DNA from 3 places in the Pseudidiomarina terrestris genome. Region 3 is predicted to be linked to each of the others. Evidence: predicted binding sites of a transcription regulator. Region 3 holds the regulator's gene; each other region holds the start of a gene.
What was found. The regulator NrdR, encoded in region 3, represses ribonucleotide reductase genes. The targets are predictions, from matches to a motif close to AAACACNANATNTNGTGTTT.

Region 1 (6,995 bases), on a different contig from region 3:
TGCTTTGATGCCTACCTGGATAGCGAGGCAACTGCGCCTCGCTACTCTAAAGTGGTCTAAACTGCTCAGGCGAATAGCTGAATAAGTTCGCCTTGTTTATTTACTGTGACAAAGTCGGCAATGCTGCCGGCTTTGACTTTATTGACCATCAAAGTTAACGGCTGATCAGCTTCATCACTGGAAGGCGCCTGCCCGGCGCGACCCGACATGCTCGCAATAAACGCGATATCCCAATCCACTCCGGTTCGCTCCGATTCAGCTAACAAGGTGGAAAACTCAGCAACGTCCTGTGGTAATTTGTCGACACATAAAACCGGGTCGAGGGCGCCGCCTTGCTGCTCAGCATAGCGGGATTTCTGACTTTCCGTCGCATCGTCGGGGAGTTCAGCCTTTGCCAGCACAAACAGTAACCGTTGCGGCTCGTCTTGCTGCTGTGCAGCCTGAATAAGGTCGGAATAACTTTCAATTACCATAGCGTCAATCTCGTTGGGGTGATTCGACCTGAGATCATAACGTGTCTGGTCAGTATTACCCATACAACAAAAAAGGGAGCTGAGCTCCCTCTTTTGGAGTAGTTTTTGCTTAACTGGCCTGGCGCCAGGCGCGCTGCGCTGACGCCTCAACATGTTCAGATTCAGCACGTTCGTAATAACGCCGGTTATGTTCTTGTTGACGCCCCGAACTAAAGGCCGAAACCCGTTTCAGGTAACCGATCACCCGGGTCCCGTAATCGATATCTGCAGAGCCACACGACGAACATGCGCTGAGGGTGCGCTTGTCGATATGCTCACAGGCATTGCAAATGGTGATTTTGACATTGATGCAGAAGTAGTTGCAGCCGGTCTGGGCCGCAGTATTGAGCAACGCCAGATAACCGGATGGGTTGAGCTTCTCATCAAGGTTCAAATGCAGTGCCGAACCACCATCGAGGTATTGAATTAATTCATCACCGTGTAACACGAACTTATCCAGCGCATTAGATTGCTGGTCTTCGACCACGTAAAAGTAGGAGTTGTAGCAATCCCGTGGCACAAAGTAGCCGTCTGCCCGGTCCCATTTGGCATTTTTTACGCCGAGGTTTTCCGCCGGCACAAACTCCGTATTGAACATGTAGCCGTACTCCGCTTTTGCGGCTTTATTCGCATCATAAATCACTTTCAGGCGGTCGCGGACAAAGGCAATGTAGTCAGGGTTATTGCTGGCTTCAATGCCTTGGGACTCCGCCGCCTCAACCATGCCATTGATGCCGATGGTCAGAAACTGTTTATCCAAGGAGATAAAGCCGGCGTCATACACGGTCAACAAACCAGCTGCCTTGTACTCTTCCATTAACCGCCGGTATGCAACCTGATATTTCTGGATTTTTTCGATTTCCGTCGCCAGGTCGCGGCCATCCTGTACCAACCGATTCATATTGATGGTAATAACATTAATTGAGCCGGTTGCAACGCCTCCCGCCCCCAGAGTATAAGAGAAGGTATTGTCGCTAATTTCGCTGCGTAGTCGGCAACATGAAGCTAATGAGTCGGCATTATCGGATAAATACACAAAAAAGGAGTTGCCATCAGCAAGTTCACTTGCCATGGATTCGGCAAATTCCTGATCTTTACACTTACCGTCCTCGGTGAGCATGGCCACAGTGACGACCGGGAAGGTAAGAATGGTCTTTTTCCGCTCTTCATTGAACCAGTGCATGAAGAAGTTCTGCAAAGCACTGACCGAGCCCCATTCGGGTTTACTGAAGTCAGGGAAGACAAACTCACCAAACATGCTATCGAAATAGAATTTATCGTACACTGAAATGTTCCAGAACACGCTCTGATAACCACGCGCAGCAGCCGGTTGATTTAACGCATAAACGACGTGTTGCAGATGGTTTTGGATTTGATGACGATGGGTGTTCAAGTAGTCATCACCGTAATCTTTTCGCGCAAAGTAATCGAAATAGGTTAAAAACTCTACGGTCGCCACAGCGCCGGCAAACTGCGAACTGACAGCAAAGACAAAGTTCACGAAACAGCCACAGAAGCTCTCAAGGTGCTTTGGCGCCAGCGATTCGCCGCCCAACTTGGTAAGACCGTCACGCAGAAACGGGTACATGGTGACCGACACACAGTAGGGCTTCAAACTGGTTTCGTCATGCACGTAAATCTCATGGTCTTCAATTTGCCGAACGTATTCTTGCGCGAGTTGCTCATCAAACAACTCAGCGATCTTGCTACTGACTTGCTTGCGATTCACTTGCACGAAAAAGTCTTTCATCAATTCCGCTTCCAGAGTCGCAATGTTCTTTTGCGTGACATTGGCATTGGCATCCATTTTCGATCCATCCGCGGCATTCTGTGCGTGCAGATACTCCTGGATGAAGTTCATTTTGTGATCGATTTGTTCAGGTTGTAAGCGCAGCATTGTTGTTGTCCTTCTGTTTTAGTTCACTAATTCGCAGTCAATAAAGTCGGGGCAGAATAGAGCGTTAAGAACTTTCCCCGAGCGCAGGTCGTAAAACCTCTGATTCGTTGTGGCACTTGTTAAACCGCCACATTCAGCCCGCCATGGGCCGGTTTTCAAATAAGTAAGGCGCCGTTGCACCAGCGCCGGTACCGTTTCTAATCCAGTGTAGAGACAGGTGCGCAGGCCCCTGCTAATTGCCTCATCTAACAGTTCTATTAAGGCGTCCTGATGCCATTCACCGCCTAAGAACAACACCGCAGTGATAAGTCCAGCGTAGCGATCGAGTTCATTCGTAAAGCTTTGCAGTGTTAACTGCTGTCCCCGCTCCGCAGGCCAGCTATCGACGCTATGACAGCCCTTACAACCCACGGTACAACCGGTGATGGTATAGGCCAGCGCGACTTCGCCGGGAACCTCCTGAAACACAATGTCTTTCGCACTGAATCGCATCGTATCGCCTATATGGTGTTATGAACGAATGTAAGGCACTAGATATTGTGTTTTAGCCTAGAGCAAGACACTGGATTTGCGTTGATCAGGATCAATAAAATGGCGGGCTGGGTAGTTACGACCCCGGAGGGCCGATTCACCCGGAAATAGGCTGGGTCTTTTTCACCCATCCAGCAACTATATTCCTGCAAAAACAGTGCCTTAATAAGTTGGCAAGGGAATTGCAATATGACCTGTGATGACTCAATAACAAATAGGTGATGTATGGCCGGTTACAAAAAACTATGGTGGACGCTGATTGCAGTGCTTGCCATTACGTTCGGTATTTTGGGGTACTTCGGCAACGAAGTGTATCGAGAGGCTCCGCCCATTCCAGGGAAGTTCGTTACCACGAACGGACAGACCTTAATGACGGAGGACTCTATTCTTGATGGGCAAACGGCCTGGCAATCTGTGGGTGGTATGCAGTTAGGCTCAATTTGGGGGCATGGTGCTTATCAGGCACCAGACTGGACTGCAGATTGGTTGCACCGTGAACTTGTCGCGTGGCTAAATATCGCTGCAGCTGAAGTATTTGCGGCTGATTATGCCGACTTAACTCCCGCGCAGCAGAATCAGCTGCAATTCGAGCTGAAACAGGCTTATCGTACCAATACCTACGATGCGCTGCTGGATGAAGCAGTGTTGGATCCCCGTCGTGTGCAAGCGATTCAACAGACCGCCGATTATTACATACGTTTATTCAGCGATGATGCGGAACTGCGAAGTACCCGCGAAAGTTATGCCATGAAAGAGAATACTCTGCCCAAGCTTGAGCGGCGCGAGCGCATGGCCGAGTTTTTCTTTTGGACCGCGTGGGCAGCCTCGACTGAACGTCCCGGAGCTGACATCACCTATACCAACAACTGGCCGCACGAGCCATTGATTGACAATACTCCAAGCCCAGAAAATATTATCTGGTCCATTGTCAGCGTGATCCTGCTGATTGCCGGCGTCGGTGGTCTGATTTGGGCCTGGGCCTTCCTTCGTCAACATGATGAGGAAGACATCGAAGTGCCACAACAGGATCCGATCAGCCGGGTAAAACTTACCCCGTCACAGAAATCGCTCGGCAAGTACCTATTTATCGTGGTGGCGCTGTTCACCGTGCAAGTCCTGCTCGGTGGTGTCACTGCACATTATACGGTTGAGGGACAAGAATTTTACGGTATCGAAATCTCCAAGTGGTTCCCTTACAGCTTGGTGCGTACCTGGCATATTCAGGCATCGCTGTTCTGGATTGCCACAGGCTTCCTGGCCGCCGGCCTGTTTCTGGCGCCCATTATCAACGGTGGTAAAGATCCAAAATATCAGAAACTTGGCGTCGATATTCTGTTTTGGGCCCTGGTTGTAGTGGTTGCGGGTACCTTCGTTGGTAGCTTCCTTGCCATCGCCCAAATCATGCCCGAGCATCTAAATTTCTGGCTCGGCCATCAGGGGTACGAATACGTCGACCTTGGTCGTCTCTGGCAGATTGGTAAGTTTGTTGGCATCGTATTCTGGCTGGTCCTGATGATGCGTTGTGTCGCAGGCGCCTTTAAACAAGAAGGTGATAAGAACTTACTGGCGTTATTTACTGCCTCTGTGGTCGCCATTGGTTTGTTTTATGGGGCCGGCTTCGCGTACGGTGAGCGCACCCACATCTCCATCATGGAATACTGGCGCTGGTGGATTGTCCACCTTTGGGTTGAAGGTTTCTTTGAGGTCTTTGCCACCGCCGCACTAGCATTTATTTTCCATAGCATGGGGCTGGTGTCCCGGCGCATGGCCACGGCTGCCGCACTCGCCTCAGCATCATTGTTTATGCTCGGTGGTGTTCCGGGTACTTTCCACCACTTGTATTTTTCAGGCACCACCACGCCGGTCATGGCCGTCGGCGCAACCTTCAGTGCGTTGGAAGTGGTTCCACTTATCGTGCTTGGTTATGAAGCCTGGGAAAACTGGAGCCTGCAGAAGAAAGCGGTTTGGATGCAACGCCTGAAGTGGCCCCTGATGTGTTTTGTCGCGGTCGCCTTTTGGAATATGTTAGGCGCTGGTGTACTTGGCTTTATGATCAACCCGCCCATCTCGCTCTACTACGTGCAAGGTCTGAATACCACACCAACGCACGCTCATGCAGCACTGTTTGGCGTCTATGGCTTCCTTGCGCTCGGTTTCGTCATGCTAATCTTGCGCTACATTCGCCCTCATCTGGTACTCAACGACAAACTGATGAGTACAGCCTTTTGGTGGATGAACATCGGCCTGGGTCTCATGCTCTTTACCAGCTTGCTCCCCATCGGCTTCATTCAGTTTCATGCTGCAGCATCAGAAGGACTCTGGTATGCCCGCAGTGAAGCCTTTATGCAGCAGCCACTGCTAGAAGGACTGCGCTGGGTGCGTACGGTCGGCGACGTGGTCTTCATCGTGGGGGCGCTGTCCATCAGCTGGCAAGTTGTCGCTGGCCTATGGGGTAAACAGGGACAACCAGAAGGGGTTGTTGCCGAACAAAACTAAGATTTCTCGTTGTAGGGAGGTGCACGTTCTCCAGGTGCCCTCCCTTTTTTATGGAGGTAACTATGTCTGAAGTCATTCGCGGTCAATGCAAGCCCAACACTCTTGTCGCAATGCAGACACTCCTCGATACCATCCGCAGCAACATTCCTTTCGGTCTGAAAGAAGCTGATATGTGTCAGGGTATCTGCCGTGGCTGCTCCAAGAAAATGATGGAGATGCTCGACACTGAAGTCAGCCAATGGCAAGTCGATCTCGATAACGAAACCGCAGTGCCAACCCTTTCCGATTTAGCCTTTCTGGAAAAGCTCGCGCGCCGCACCCTCAAGGTTTTGAAACGCAATGACCTGATTAAAGATGACTAGTCATAGAGTAGATAGGCCTGCTCGGTGACCGGATTATCAGCTGGCGTTTCATTATTGACCATGCCCGGTACCCGCGCCAGAGGTTTGATCCTGAAACGGCTCTCAAAGCCAGCAACGACCTCATCTTCTGGTATCGAAAAGGGTGGCCCCTGGCGAAACCCCTGCGGGTACTCCACCGTTATCAGCAGCCCTTTACTGCCGCGCGGCAGCTTATGTTTTAGTAACTCCACATAATCCGACCGTAAACTCTCAGGCAGTGCCACCAGCGCAGCGCGATCGTACCAACCATCGACATCGGCAAGGTCTTCCACCGAGAGATCGAAGACATCACCGACCCAAATCACCAGTTCATCTATCGCGTATTCGGTAAATTTGCCACGCTGTTGCACTACTGGCTGCAGCTGGTTCTCCTGGAAGAAAGCCTGTACAGCGAGCTCGCTTAGCTCAATACCAAAAACTTGATAGCCCTCATCAAGCAACCAGAGCATGTCGTTCGACTTACCGCATAAGGGAACTAAAACCCGTCCGCTTGCTAATGCTTTGGGAAAGTAAGCCGTTAACAATTCGTGAAAAGCGTCGCGGTGAAAGCCAATTTGCTGCTGTTGCCAGCGTTGATGCCAGAAGTTGTGGTCCATAAAAAACCTCCGTAACTAGGTACGACTGCAGTACCCTCCATGTCGATAAAAAGCCATTTAATCGACATATAAACTTGTCGTGTCGATAGAATCGACATACACTACAACCAATATCACAACGTGTCGAAATTTTTGGAGTATTTAAACATGACTTGGCAAGCTAACCAACCCTATAACAATTTGCCTGAGTTACCACCAAAATTGGAGCTCATCGAAACGCACGATGTATTGAAAGCATGCATCTCCGCTCGCGCTGCGCTTGCCGAATTGAAGCAAGCTGGAGCGCTGCTCCCTAATCAAAGTATGCTCATCAATTTGCTTCCTCTTCTGGAAGCCAAAGACAGTTCGAAAATTGAAAATATTGTCACCACAACGGATCAGCTCTTTCGATATGCACAACAAGACAGTGGCGCTGATCAAGCAACCAAAGAAGCACTTCGTTATCGAACAGCGCTCTATCAAGGCTTCATGCAACTAGAGCACAAACCTCTATGTACCACAACGGCCATCGAAGTGTGTAGCACATTGAAGAATAATGCGATGGAATTGCGGAAATTACCAG
Region 2 (6,995 bases), 450 kb from region 3:
AACCGGGTTGCTGTAGAAGTCTGAACTGTCAATATAGTTATACAGTAATTGCGCTTTACGGGCGTTAACCTGGCCCATGACCGCTACGCCGCCCTGTTCTTTTAACCACTCAAATACCAGCCCGGACAGGTACCAAGCCCAGGTATTTGGCGTGTTGTACATAGATTTGTCTTTGGCCTGAACTGTGTAGTCCATAATGGTCGAGGTTGCCCCTTGCGCGCGACCAAGCAGATCGTCCCGCACGATGGCGATAGCAAAACCTGAGGGTCCGATATTTTTCTGAGCACCAGCATAAATCAAGGCGTAACGCTCAACATTTAGAGGCTCTGAGAGGATGTTGGAGGACATATCGGCCACAACTGGCGCTGTGACCTGCGCTGGAATCTCATGCAGCGCGACACCATCCACGGTTTCGTTTGGACAGTAGTGGAAGTAAGCCGCGTCCGCACTCAGCTGCCAGTCTTCTGCAGCAGCAATGGCGCGACCTTGTTCGGTATCCACGGCGGCGCCCACAACATTAACCTTGCTGACAAACTTCTGCGCTTCGCGAATAGCAAACTCTGACCAGACGCCACTATTGAGGTAATCGACAGTATCATTCGCCCCGGCAATATTCTGGGGAACAGCGCTAAACTGACCGCGACCACCGCCATGCATAAACAGCACCTGGTAATGATCAGGAATCGTCATTAAATCACGTAAGTCCTGCTCAGCTTTGAGTGCCATTTGCACAAAAGCTGGATCCCGGTGACTGATTTCCATCACCGAGATACCACTGCCCCGCCAACTCCTAAGCTCTTCTTGCGCACGTTCCAATACCGCACGCGGTAACATCGCAGGTCCAGCAGAAAAATTATACGGGGCCGTCATTGTGCTTAATTACTCCTCGTTACTATCGTCCGCTGGTGTCTGCGTCGCATCTTCACCTGCGTTTTCAACAGTGTCTTCGACGTCTAACTCGATGTCGTCAAGTTCGTCTTCGTCGAGTTCGTCGATACGCTGCATACCAACGACTTTCTCGTCGGCACCGGTTCGGATTAAACGCACACCTTGCGTGTTTCGACCGACGGTTGAAACTTCACTCACACGCGTCCGCACCAGGGTACCTTTATTACTGATCAGCATGATCTGATTGGCATCCACCACTTCCATCGCGCCGACCACAGCCCCATTACGTTCACTTACCTTAATGGAGACAACACCTTTAGTGGCACGGCTCTTCGCCGGGTAGTCGGTAATCGGGGTACGTTTACCAAAGCCATTTTCAGTCACCGTCAGAATGGTCGGGACTTCTTCCTCAATGGTACGCGGCACAATCAGTGACACCACGCGTTGGCCTTCTTCCAGACGGATACCACGTACACCGGTAGCGGTACGACCCATAGAGCGTACCTGGTCTTCGCTAAAGCGCACCACTTTGCCAGCATCAGAGAATAACATCACTTCGTCACCCGCCGAGGTCATATCAACGCCAATCAGCTCATCACCGTCATTCAGGTTCAGGGCAATGATGCCGCCTGAACGAGGGCGTGAATAATCCACCATTGGAGTTTTCTTGACCGTGCCGTTTTTGGTCGCCATCAGTATGAATTTATCGTCCGGATAATCACGCGTTGGCAAAATTGCGGTGATCCGCTCGTCAGCTTCCAGTGGCAGCAGATTAACAATAGGTCGGCCTCGCGAGGCGCGACTTGCTAACGGCAACTGATAGACCTTCATCCAGTAGATCCGACCACGGGTTGAGAAGCACAAAATCGTATCGTGAGTATTGGCCACCCACAGCCGCTCGATGAAGTCTTCGTCTTTCATCTTCGTTGCTGCTTTGCCTTTACCACCGCGGCGTTGGGCTTCGTACTCGGTTAATGGCTGATACTTCACATAACCGTGATGTGACAAGGTCACGACAACATCTTCTTCATTGATCAAATCTTCCATGGAGATGTCGTGCGCTGCAGCAGTAATTTCCGTGCGCCGCGGGTCACCATAATCCAGTTTGATCTTCTCCAGCTCTTCACGGATAACTTCCATCAGACGCGCAGAGTTGTTCAAAATCAGTAACAGTTCTTCGATTTGGCTGAGCAGGTTCTTATACTCTTCCAGAATCTTTTCATGCTCAAGACCTGTCAGCTTATGCAGACGTAAGTCAAGAATGGCCTGCGCCTGCTCTTCAGTCAGGTGATACTGACCGTCTCGAATCCCGTACTCCGGGGCAAGATGATCGGGCCGCGCGGCATCAACACCAGCGCGTTCAAGCATGTTCGCAACATCACCCAAGATCCAGGCGCGGCTGACTAACCCTGCCTTCGCTTCAGCGGCGGTCTGGGAGCGACGAATCAATTCGATAACATCATCGATATTCGCCAGTGCAATCGCCAGGCCTTCAAGGATATGCGCACGTTCACGCGCCTTCCGCAGCTCGTAGACCGAGCGACGGGTGACCACTTCCCGACGGTGCAGGATAAAGCAATCAATCATGTCACGCAGGTTAAACAGGCGTGGCTGGTTCTTATCCAGAGCCACCATGTTAATACCAAACACCACTTGCATCTGGGTGTTGGCATACAGATGGTTCAATACCACTTCACCGACTTCGCCACGTTTCAGCTCAATCACAATCCGCATACCGTCTTTATCAGACTCATCGCGCAGACCGCTGATGCCTTCCAGGCGTTTTTCTTTGACCAGCTCGGCGATCTTTTCAATCAGCCGGGCTTTATTCACCTGGTAGGGAATTTCATTAACAATAATGGCTTCACGGCCATTCGAGTCGGTTTCAATTTCTGCTTTAGCGCGCAAATGAATACGACCGCGGCCGGTGCGGTAGGCTTCAACGATACCCGCGCGACCAGAAATTGATGCTGCGGTAGGAAAGTCAGGCCCCGGGATGAACTCCATCAGTTCGTCGGTGGTGATGTCAGGGTTTTCAATCATGGCTAAGCAGCCATCAATGACCTCACCGAGGTTATGCGGTGGTATGTTGGTTGCCATACCAACAGCAATACCTGAGGAGCCATTCACCAACAGATTCGGCACCCGCGTTGGCAGTACATCTGGAATTTGCTCAGTGCCATCGTAGTTCGGCACGAAGTCGACGGTTTCTTTGTCGAGATCGGAAAGTAATTCGCTGGCAATTTTTGCCATTCGAATTTCGGTGTAACGCATGGCTGCCGCTGAGTCACCGTCAACAGAACCAAAGTTACCCTGCCCGTCTACCAACATGTAGCGTAATGAGAAGGGTTGCGCCATACGTACGATAGTGTCGTAAACAGCGCTATCACCGTGCGGGTGATACTTACCAATTACGTCACCGACGATACGGGCGGACTTTTTATAAGGCTTGTTGAAATCATTGCGCAATTCGTTCATCGCAAACAAGACACGGCGGTGAACCGGTTTTAACCCATCGCGCACGTCCGGTAGTGCACGGCCAACAATGACGCTCATTGCATAATCGAGGTAGGAACTTTTCAGCTCGTCTTCGATATTGACTGGAACGACTTCTCTGGCGAGATCACTCATAGTTATATCCCTAAACGCTCAATCTTTCTTATAGTTGTCTTAGTAGCAGCATTGTACCCTTAGCGCTGCACTCTCGCATCCTTTTTTCCGACGCTTTTTCGGCGCCGGTTGCTTCACCTCGACTTTTTTTAATTCGAGAGCTCCAGTACACTGTACCGAGTTTTTTCAATAAGCAGAAGTACTATGCAGCAATCAAATAATGTCGATCCAAAAGAAATAGAGAAATTTGGTGCCCTGGCGTCGCGCTGGTGGGATCCCGAAGGCGAATTTAAACCGTTGCACCAGATTAATCCGCTGCGGGTGGACTTTATTCAACGTCAGGCTGATGGCGTCTATGGCAAACAGGTTCTGGACATTGGTTGCGGGGGCGGCCTGGTCACCGAAGCTCTCGCTCGTGAGGGAGCGCAGGTAACAGGTATTGATCTGGCTGAGCAATCCCTGCAAGTTGCAAAACTGCATGCGTTGGAGAGTCAGCTTAGCATCGACTATCACTGTATTGCTGCTGAAGAGTTTGCCAGGCAGCATCCGCAACGCTTCGATGTCGTTACCTGTTTAGAAATGCTTGAGCACGTGCCCGACCCGGCAAGTATTGTGCAAGCAGCTGCGACTCTGGTAAAACCCGGCGGAACTTTGGTTTTCTCAACCCTCAACCGTAATCTGAAATCATGGTTGCTGGGAATTGTGGCTGCCGAATATGTGCTGCGCTGGGTTCCCAAAGGGACGCACGAACACGCGAAATTTATTCAGCCCGCAGAATTACTGCGCATGACTGATGCTGCAGGTGCACAAGCCAAAGCGATCACCGGCATCCATTATTCACCCTTGCGGGGCTTTTACCTGGATAACAGTAACGTTGACGTTAACTACATCGTTGCTTTGCGCAAAGATGGTTGAAACATGACCAAACACAAGATTAAAGCAGTACTTTTTGATCTAGACGGCACCTTGCTCGATACCGCCGCCGATATGGGAACAGCCCTTAATCAGGTGCTTGCGGACGAAGGCCGTGAGCCGGTCGCACTGGAAGTTGCCAAGACGCTGGCATCGCACGGCTCGCGTGGCCTGCTCGAGCATGCTTACGGAGCTGAGTTTCATGCTCGTAAAAGTGAATTACGCAAAGCCTTTCTGATGCACTATGCCAATGCCATCGCCGTGCAAACCAAGCTTTTCCCCGGCGTCGATGAACTCTTGCAGCAGCTTAACGCCAGCGAAATAGCCGTCGCCATTGTCACCAATAAACCCAAAGCACTGACCGAGCAGCTGATTCCCTACTATCCGGAGCTGGCCGCCATTGATATAAGAGTCAGCGGCGATACCCTGGCGGTGGCAAAGCCACACCCGGATCCCATTTTGCATGCGTCAACAGCACTGGGGCTGGACGCCAGGCACTGTTGGTATGTCGGCGATGCGCAGCGAGATATCGAAGCCGGACGCGCGGCCGGTATGCAAACGGTCCTGGCGCGCTACGGCTATATTGGCGCGGAAGACTATCCGGAGAACTGGGCTGCTGATTACGAAATACAGCAACCCTTGGAATTACTCGAACATCTCCACCGTTACCACATTTAGTGGTTGCCGGTACTTTCAGCGCTAGATGTTGTGTACACCACTAAAATCAAGCCTTAGAGTTTTGCTCTATTAAGAAGAGATTTAAAAGAGCAAAAAGTTATTTAAAAATATTTATTTTGGCTTGCAATCGCTAAACCATTAGAACCGCAAGACTTTCAGGCATGAGAGTGCTCAGGCACTGAAATCACCACTTTAAATTTCATCAAATCACGCTTGATCCCTTAGCGATAAGTGCTAGCATACGATTATCAATCCCAACCCAAGATATTGTGTAATTTTCACACAGAATGCCTATTCGACACTATATCTTGTGGTTTGCAACTAAAAACATAACGATAAAATTGGTGGGTGCGCCGCATGAATCAAAAGCTTTTTGTTACCAAGCGTAGTGGTGAACGGGAACCGCTGGATTTGGATAAAATCCATCGCGTGATCAGTTGGGCTGCTGAAGGCCTTGATAACGTGTCTGTTTCTGAAGTCGAAATCAAGTCACGTATTCAATTCTACGATGGCATCAAGACCGAAGACATTCACGAAACCATCATTAAAGCTGCTGCAGATTTGATTTCTGAAGACGCTCCGGACTACCAGTATCTGGCTGCCCGCCTCGCGGTATTCCATCTGCGCAAACTTGCTTACGGTGAATTTGAGCCGCCCCACCTGTATGACCAGGTCACATCGATGGTGAACAGTGGCCATTACGATGAGCATTTACTAAGCGATTACAGTAAAGAAGACTTCGAGCAAATGAATTCGTTTATCGATCATTCACGTGACCTCAATTTCTCTTACGCAGCAATCAAGCAGCTTGAAGGCAAGTACCTGGTGCAAAACCGGGTGACCGGTGAAATCTTTGAAAGTGCGCAGTTTTTGTATGTTCTGGTGGCAGCTTGTCTGTTCGCAAACTACCCAAAAGACACGCGCCTGGAATACGTGAAGCGTTTTTACGACGCGACGTCGTTATTTAAGATTTCATTGCCGACGCCGATCATGTCAGGCGTACGCACACCCACTCGTCAGTTCAGCTCCTGTGTGTTGATTGAAGCCGGTGATAGCCTCGATTCCATTAACGCCACAGCGAGTGCCATCGTTAAGTATGTGTCACAGCGCGCTGGGATCGGTGTGAATGCCGGCCGCATCCGCGCCTTAGGCAGCCCGATTCGTGGTGGAGAGGCTTTCCATACAGGTTGCATCCCGTTCTATAAATATTTCCAGACAGCGGTGAAAAGCTGCTCGCAAGGCGGTGTTCGAGGCGGCGCAGCCACCCTCTTTTACCCGCTTTGGCATCTTGAGGTTGAAAGTTTGCTGGTTCTGAAAAACAACCGTGGCGTAGAAGAAAACCGCGTCCGCCATCTGGATTACGGGGTTCAATTTAACCGCCTGATGTATACCCGACTGGTCAAAGACGATTACATCACTCTGTTCAGCCCCTCGGATACCCCGGGTCTGTATGATGCTTTCTTTGCTGATCAGGCGGAGTTCGAGCGCTTGTACGTGCAATATGAAAACGATGATTCGATTCGTAAAAAACGTATCAAAGCACTGGAGTTGTTTGGTTTGTTTATGCAGGAGCGTGCCAGTACCGGCCGTATTTACCTGCAAAACGTGGACCACTGCAACACCCACAGCCCGTTCGACCCTAAGGTTGCCCCCATTCGTCAGAGCAACTTGTGTTTAGAAATTGCCTTGCCAACCAAGCCGCTGGCTCATGTTAACGATGAGGAAGGTGAAATCGCACTGTGCACGCTGTCCGCCTTCAACCTCGGCGCCATCAAGTCGCTTGACGATCTTGAAGAACTGGCTGATTTAGCCGTTCGTGCGCTCGATAGTTTATTGGATTATCAGGAGTACCCGGTACCTGCGGCACGCAACGCGACCATGGGACGACGTACTCTGGGCATCGGCGT
Region 3 (6,995 bases):
CGTTTAGCCGTTGGCAGGACTGGTTCCGAACCACGCTTTATGATCCCATCGCAGAGTTTTTTATGCGCGCCGGCTGGAAGCTTGCCGTCGCCATCCTCAGCTTTATTTTTCTGTTCAAGATTGGCGAAGCCTTTCTGGGCCGGATGAGCATCGTCTTCTACAAAGAAGTCGGCTTCACCAATGACGATATCGCCATTTATTCAAAAATGGTCACCTGGTGGGTCACCATCGTCTTTGCCATTATCGGCAGTATGGTGAACGTTCGCTTAGGTACCATGCGCGGCCTGCTGATTGGCGGTATCGCCATGGCCGCAAGTAATCTGATGTTTGCCTGGATTGCGGTGGTCGGCCCCGACACTAATCTGTTGCTTGCCGCAGTTGTCATCGATGGCTTTACGGGAGCCTGGTCGACGGTCGCCTTTGTCGCCTTTATCAGCTTACTCTGCAACCGGGCGTTTACCGCAACCCAATACGCCCTGCTCGCCTCGCTGGGGAATCTCGGCCGAACTCTGCTGTCATCCTACAGTGGCTTCGTCGTCGACTGGCTCAATGGCGACTGGTCGTTGTTCTTTATTCTGACCGCGGTCATGGTGACGCCGGGCTTACTGCTGCTGATTCTGCTGCGTAAAGCGCTGCACCGGATCCAGGCGCCGACCGCAGACAACAGTGCCGAGCAGGTGAGCAATGAGTAACGCACTGCCCTGGCTGGTCATTGGGCAAGGTGCTATCGGCAGCTTGATGGCGATACGGCTGGCAGAGCAAGGCTTGCCAGTACAATTGAAACTACGTCAGGAAGCCCCGGCAAAGACCAGCACCACGCTTACCTGTGGCGACAATTCAGTGCGTTTGCCAACCACCAGATCAGTCACACAGGCCTGCTGGATCTTTGCTGCGGTCAAGGCGTATGACGTCGCACCGCTGCTGCGCGAGCTGCACCAATCGCCAGCGTTTCGTTCATCTACGCTGGTGCTGAGTTACAACGGCATGTTAAACGACGAAGCAACTTTGTTGCGGCCCCATGACTTGCATTGGGTCACCACCCATGGTGCCTACCGCGAGCTTGATCGGGTCGTGCACGCCGGCCATGGGCAAAGTTGGCTGGGGACCCAGCAAGCGGGTCTGGCGCAGCCACAAGAGCTCTGCAAACAGCTCGCTCAGGCTCTGCCGCCATTGACCTGGGACGCCAACATCGCCACCCGGCGCTGGCATAAACTGGCGGTAAATTGTTTGATCAATCCTTTTACGGTGGTGCATCACTGTCGTAACGGCGAGCTTTTACAGCAGGTCAGCGCTGCGCAATGGCAGCAGGTTGCGGAGGAAATTGTCGCCTTAGCCGCCGTGCGGGGCATCGAGCTTGAAGCAGCCAGGCTGATCGACCATGCCCGGCAGGTTGCTAGCGCAACTGCAGCCAACCGCTCGTCCATGTTGCAGGATTACCGGCTGGGACGAACGACGGAAATTAGTTATCTGAACGGTTTTATCGCCTCAGCGAGCGCTGAGGCGGGACTTACGGCACCCGCAAACGCTGCCTTAGCGCAGCAGGTGCTGGAGCTTAGTCGTGATCGGGATCTTCGATAAAGTCGACCACTTCCAGACCAAAGCCTGACAGTGCCGAGTAACGTTTTGGCGAACTCATCAGATGCATCTGATGCACCCCTAAATCTGCCAGTATCTGCGAGCCAATGCCGACATTGCGCGACGCGTTGGAAGCGGCCGCACTGGGTTTACTCTCACCGCGATCCTCTGCCGCAAAACTTTGCACCTGAGCAAGAATATCATCGGTGGTCTGAGCGCGACCAATGACCACCAAAACACCGCCCTTCTCACCAATAAATTCCATCGCATGGGCAAGCGGCCAGCTGCGCTGACTGGCGCGATCCGTCGAAAACAGATCGTTAAAGGTATCCTGCAGGTGCACCCGCACATTGACTGCATCAGCATCGCTGATGTCACCTTTAATCAAAGCATAATGAACCTGCTTATCGATGGTGTCCTGATAGGTAACCAGGTCGAAATCACCGAATCGGGTCGGCAGCCGGCATTCAGCTTTACGCTCCACGGTTTTTTCAGTCAGTGAACGGTACTCGATCAAATCGGCAATGGTGCCCATCTTCAAGTCATGTTCTGCGGCAAATTTTTCTAAATCAGGGCGACGCGCCATCGTACCGTCTTCATTCAGCACTTCGACGATAACAGCCGCGGGCTCGAAACCCGCCAAACGGGCCAGGTCGCAGCCAGCTTCAGTGTGCCCGGCACGGTTAAGCACGCCACCGGATTTCGCTTTAAGCGGGAAGATGTGCCCGGGCATCACCAGATCGCTGGGCTTGGCGTCAGCAGCGACAGCCGCCTGCACGGTGCGAGCTCGGTCGGCCGCTGAGATACCAGTAGTGACACCTTCAGCCGCCTCAATTGAGACGGTAAAGTTGGTCGCATAAGGAGCATTATTCTGATTAACCATCAGCGGCAACTGCAACTGCTGGCAGCGCTCTTCGGTCAGGGTTAAACAAATCAAGCCGCGCCCGAAACGTGCCATAAAGTTAATTGCTGAAGGCGTTACGCACTCGGCAGCAATAATCAGATCGCCTTCATTCTCACGATCTTCATCATCCATCAAAATAACCATTTTACCCTGACGGATATCTTCAATAATCTCGGCAGCACTGTTTAAGGTCGTCACGACTGTACTTCTCCTCTGTCGGCACCGGCGCTCCCATGAAGCGGCCGTGCACAAATTTTTAAATCATCACCCACCTGGGTAAAGCTGTGGTAGCGAAGTTGAGGCGCCTGCGCCAGATCCTGCAGTTGCGGCAATTGCAACACCCCGCGGCTGGTATCCCCGAGCAATTTTGGCGCCACGTAAATAATCCATTCATCAACCAACTCAGCAGCGACCAGCGCACCGGCTAATTCTGCCCCGCATTCGGTCCACACATCATTAATTTCTAATTCAGCCAGTTGACTAAACAAGGCCCGTAAAGGCAGTCGCCCCGTGTTCGCTGGTAACACCAAGGTGCTGACGTGCGCAGGCCATACCTGATCGTCAGACTCGCCGTCGACGACCCGCAACACTGGATCGGGGATTGCGAAAAACTCATGCTCCGCGGGCAACTGCTGCTGTCGATCCAACACTACCCGTAAGGGTTGCCGTTCAGCCTTAGGGTGGCGTGCAGTCATCCGTGCCTGGTCCATCATTACGGTGCGGGCGCTGGTTAAGATCGCCCCAGCCTGAGCCCGATAAGCATGCACATCGAGGCGCGCTTCCGGCCCGGTAATCCATTGACTCTGGCCATTTGCCAGTGCCGTACGGCCATCCAGGCTCATCGCCATTTTCAACCGCAACCACGGCCGTTGTCGTTCCATGCGCGAGACGAAACCACAGTTCAGTTGCCGTGCGGCAGCCTCAAGCACACCACTGGTCACCTCAATACCGGCCTCGCGCAACCGTTGTATGCCCTGTCCTGCTACCAGAGGATTGGGATCCTGCATAGCGATGACCACCCGCGCCAGTCCGGCAGCTATCAATGCGTCAGCGCAAGGTGGCGTGCGGCCATGATGGCTGCAGGGTTCGAGGGTTACGTAGGCGGTCGCACCGCGGGTGAGCTCGCCCGCTTCACGTAAGGCATAGACTTCAGCATGGGGTTCACCGGGACGTTCGTGCCAGCCCTGGCCAACGACTTCGCCAGCACGCACGACCACACAACCCACCAGGGGGTTGGGGGCAACCGAAAAGGCTCCGCGCTGAGCCAGTTCAAGCGCTTGCTGCATGTACTGCGCATCATTCTGCTGCATGCCTGAGCCTCTGCTTAGTCGTTGAGGCGAGCGATTTCTTCACCAAACTCGCGAATGTCGTCAAAAGCACGGTAAACAGAAGCAAAGCGAATGTAGGCGACTTTATCAATGGCTTTCAGATTCTCCATCACCAGCCCACCAATGACCTGACTGGTAATTTCCCGCTCACCCGTTGCCCGCAGCGCCGACTTCACATTTTGAATGGCCTGCTCCATGGCTTCCAGACTCACCGGACGTTTTTCCAGGGCGCGCAGCAAACCATTGCGTAACTTGTCTTCATTAAAGGGCTCGCGCGAGCCGTCGGACTTTATCACACGCGGCATGATCAGTTCTGCGGTTTCAAAAGTGGTAAAGCGCTCTTTGCACTCACTGCATTCGCGCCGACGACGCACCGAAGCGCCATCAGCGACCAGCCGTGAATCAATCACTTTAGTATCTTGTGTACCGCAGAACGGACAATGCATAGCTGTTCCTTAGTCCTGAGAGTGCGTAGTGCTCAAACTTAACCGTAGACCGGGAAGCGTTTGCACAAGGCTTTTACCTGCTCACGCACTTCGCTGATTTTGTCTTCGTTTTCGATATTATCGAGCACATCACAAATCCAGTGACCGACCTGCTCCGCTTCAGCTTGTTTGAAACCGCGGCGGGTGATCGCTGGCGTACCTAATCGCAGACCTGAGGTCACAAATGGTGAGCGCGGGTCATTCGGTACTGAGTTTTTGTTAACGGTGATAAAGGCACGACCAAGAGCTGCATCAGCATCTTTACCGGTGATGTCTTTATCGATAAGGTCAACCAGGAATAAATGGTTCTGGGTGCCACCGGAGACGATCTTGTAGCCGCGCTCCTGCAGCACTTTGACCATGGCATTGGCATTGGTCAGCACTTGTTGCTGATACGCCTTAAATTCCGGCTCCATCGCTTCTTTAAATGCCACTGCTTTGGCCGCGATGACATGACACAGCGGTCCACCCTGACTGCCCGGAAACACGCCACTGTTCAGTTTCTTGTGTAGTGCTTCATCGTCTTTACCAGACAAAATCAAGCCGCTACGCGGACCGGCCAGCGTTTTGTGCGTGGTCGTGGTAACAACATCCGCATAAGGTACCGGGTTGGGATACAAACCGGCAGCGACCAGCCCCGCAACGTGCGCCATATCAACCAGCAAATAAGCACCCACCTCGTCCGCAATCTCGCGGAACTTCGCCCAGTCGATCACGCCTGAATAGGCAGAAAAACCTGCGACGATAAGCTTGGGTTGGTGTTCTTTCGCTAACGCACGTACTTCAGCGTAATCGATTTCGCCGGTGCTCTCGTCCAGGCCGTACTGGACAGCATTGTAAAGTTTACCCGAGAAGTTGACGCCCGACCCGTGGGTCAGATGGCCACCGTGAGCCAGGCTCATACCCAGCACTGTATCGCCGGCTTGCAATAACGCCAGGAAAACAGCTGAGTTTGCCTGGGAACCGGCATGCGGCTGCACGTTTGCGTATTTTGCACCAAACAATTGTTTGGCCCGTTCGATGGCCAGGTCCTCGACCATGTCGACATATTCACAGCCGCCGTAATAACGCTTGTGAGGGTAACCTTCAGCGTATTTATTGGTCAGCTGGGAGCCCTGTGCCTGCAGCACGCGTGGACTGGTATAGTTTTCTGAAGCAATAAGTTCAATATGTTCTTCCTGGCGCTCAACCTCGCCAGTCATTGCTTGCCAGAGTTCAGCATCATAATCGGCAATGTTCATGTCATTTTTTAACATCGGGGCTCCTGACTTCAAACGGGACATCATTTGCGCCGTAGTTTACCAATATACTTGGGTTCACGCCAACTTAAGGGTTAAAATAGCGGCCTTATTCAAGTCGAACGAAGGAATTGTTGCTGCTATGGCACAGTATATCTACTCAATGACACGGGTGAGTAAAGTTGTCCCGCCCAAAAAGACCATCCTAAAAGATATTTCGCTGTCGTTTTTCCCAGGCGCTAAAATTGGCGTGTTAGGTCTAAACGGTGCGGGTAAATCTACCCTGTTGCGCATTATGGCAGGCGTCGATAAGGAATTCGAAGGTGAAGCGCGCCCCTTAGCCGGTATTGAGATTGGTTACCTGCCGCAGGAACCGCAACTCGATGAATCGAAAACCGTTCGCGAGACCGTCGAAGAAGCCGTTGCTGAAGTTAAAAATGCATTAACGGAGCTTGATGAAGTTTATGCTGCCTATGCCGATGAGAATGCTGACTTTGATGCTCTGGCAAAACGTCAGGGCGAGCTGGAAGCTATCATTCAAGCCAAAGACGGTCATAATCTGGACAATATTCTTGAGCGTGCTGCTGACTCACTGCGCCTGCCGCCATGGGACAGCAAAATCAGTGTCCTCTCTGGTGGTGAACGCCGGCGCGTAGCTATCTGCCGCTTGTTGCTCAGCAAGCCGGACATGCTGTTACTCGATGAACCGACCAACCACCTTGATGCTGAGTCCGTAGCCTGGCTGGAAACCTTCTTGCACGAATACGATGGTACTGTCGTTGCCATTACCCACGATCGCTATTTCCTCGACAACGTCGCCGGCTGGATCCTGGAGCTTGACCGGGGCTACGGCATTCCGTGGGAAGGCAACTACTCCTCCTGGCTGGAACAAAAAGAAAAACGTCTGGAGCAGGAAGAGAAAAGCGAAAAAGCCCGTCAGCGCAGCATCAAGCAGGAGCTGGAATGGGTGCGTCAGAATCCGAAAGGCCGGCAGGCGAAGAGTAAAGCCCGGATGTCGCGCTTTGAAGAACTGCAAAGTGGCGATTATCAGAAGCGTAACGAAACCAACGAGCTGTTTATTCCGCCGGGTCCACGCCTGGGTGACAAGGTGCTTGAGGTTGAACACTTGCAGAAAGCTTACGATGGTCGCGTGTTGATTGATGATTTGAGCTTCAGTGTGCCAAAAGGTGCCATTGTCGGCATTATCGGTCCCAACGGTGCGGGTAAATCAACGCTGTTCCGTATGATCACCGGCAAAGAGCAGCCGGACGGCGGTACGGTTGAACTTGGCGAAACTGTGCAGCTCGCCAGTGTCGACCAATTCCGCGACAACATGAATGACAAAAATACCGTCTGGCAGGAAATTTCCGACGGTCAGGACATCCTCCGCATTGGTAACTTTGAAATCAACAGTCGCGCTTATGTCGGTCGTTTCAACTTCCGTGGTAACGACCAGCAGAAGCGC

Region 1: a site for NrdR is predicted at 2,935-2,954, ahead of nrdG (anaerobic ribonucleoside-triphosphate reductase activating protein). Genes of this name have one in related genera too.
Region 2: a site for NrdR is predicted at 5,385-5,404, ahead of nrdA (class 1a ribonucleoside-diphosphate reductase subunit alpha). Genes of this name have one in related genera too.

What each region holds. Positions count from the first base shown of each region.
Region 1 covers NZ_JAGGJE010000006.1:47,584-54,578, reverse strand. Annotated here, with positions in the region: gene hemN (oxygen-independent coproporphyrinogen III oxidase) at 1-60, shown strand, start outside; gene J6J28_RS11965 (ribonucleotide reductase subunit alpha) at 66-473, opposite strand; gene nrdD (anaerobic ribonucleoside-triphosphate reductase) at 583-2,409, opposite strand; gene nrdG (anaerobic ribonucleoside-triphosphate reductase activating protein) at 2,428-2,901, opposite strand; gene J6J28_RS11950 (nitric-oxide reductase large subunit) at 3,166-5,436, shown strand; gene J6J28_RS11945 (hypothetical protein) at 5,499-5,798, shown strand; gene J6J28_RS11940 (thiopurine S-methyltransferase) at 5,795-6,433, opposite strand; gene fic (protein adenylyltransferase Fic) at 6,581-6,995, shown strand, end outside.
Region 2 covers NZ_JAGGJE010000001.1:1,235,431-1,242,425, forward strand. Annotated here, with positions in the region: gene serC (3-phosphoserine/phosphohydroxythreonine transaminase) at 1-870, opposite strand, end outside; gene gyrA (DNA topoisomerase (ATP-hydrolyzing) subunit A) at 880-3,519, opposite strand; gene ubiG (bifunctional 2-polyprenyl-6-hydroxyphenol methylase/3-demethylubiquinol 3-O-methyltransferase UbiG) at 3,703-4,413, shown strand; gene J6J28_RS05990 (HAD family hydrolase) at 4,417-5,088, shown strand; gene nrdA (class 1a ribonucleoside-diphosphate reductase subunit alpha) at 5,446-6,995, shown strand, end outside.
Region 3 covers NZ_JAGGJE010000001.1:787,363-794,357, reverse strand. Annotated here, with positions in the region: gene J6J28_RS03750 (AmpG family muropeptide MFS transporter) at 1-692, shown strand, start outside; gene J6J28_RS03745 (ketopantoate reductase family protein) at 685-1,578, shown strand; gene ribBA (bifunctional 3,4-dihydroxy-2-butanone-4-phosphate synthase/GTP cyclohydrolase II) at 1,553-2,677, opposite strand; gene ribD (bifunctional diaminohydroxyphosphoribosylaminopyrimidine deaminase/5-amino-6-(5-phosphoribosylamino)uracil reductase RibD) at 2,674-3,789, opposite strand; gene nrdR (transcriptional regulator NrdR) at 3,804-4,253, opposite strand; gene glyA (serine hydroxymethyltransferase) at 4,292-5,548, opposite strand; gene ettA (energy-dependent translational throttle protein EttA) at 5,673-6,995, shown strand, end outside.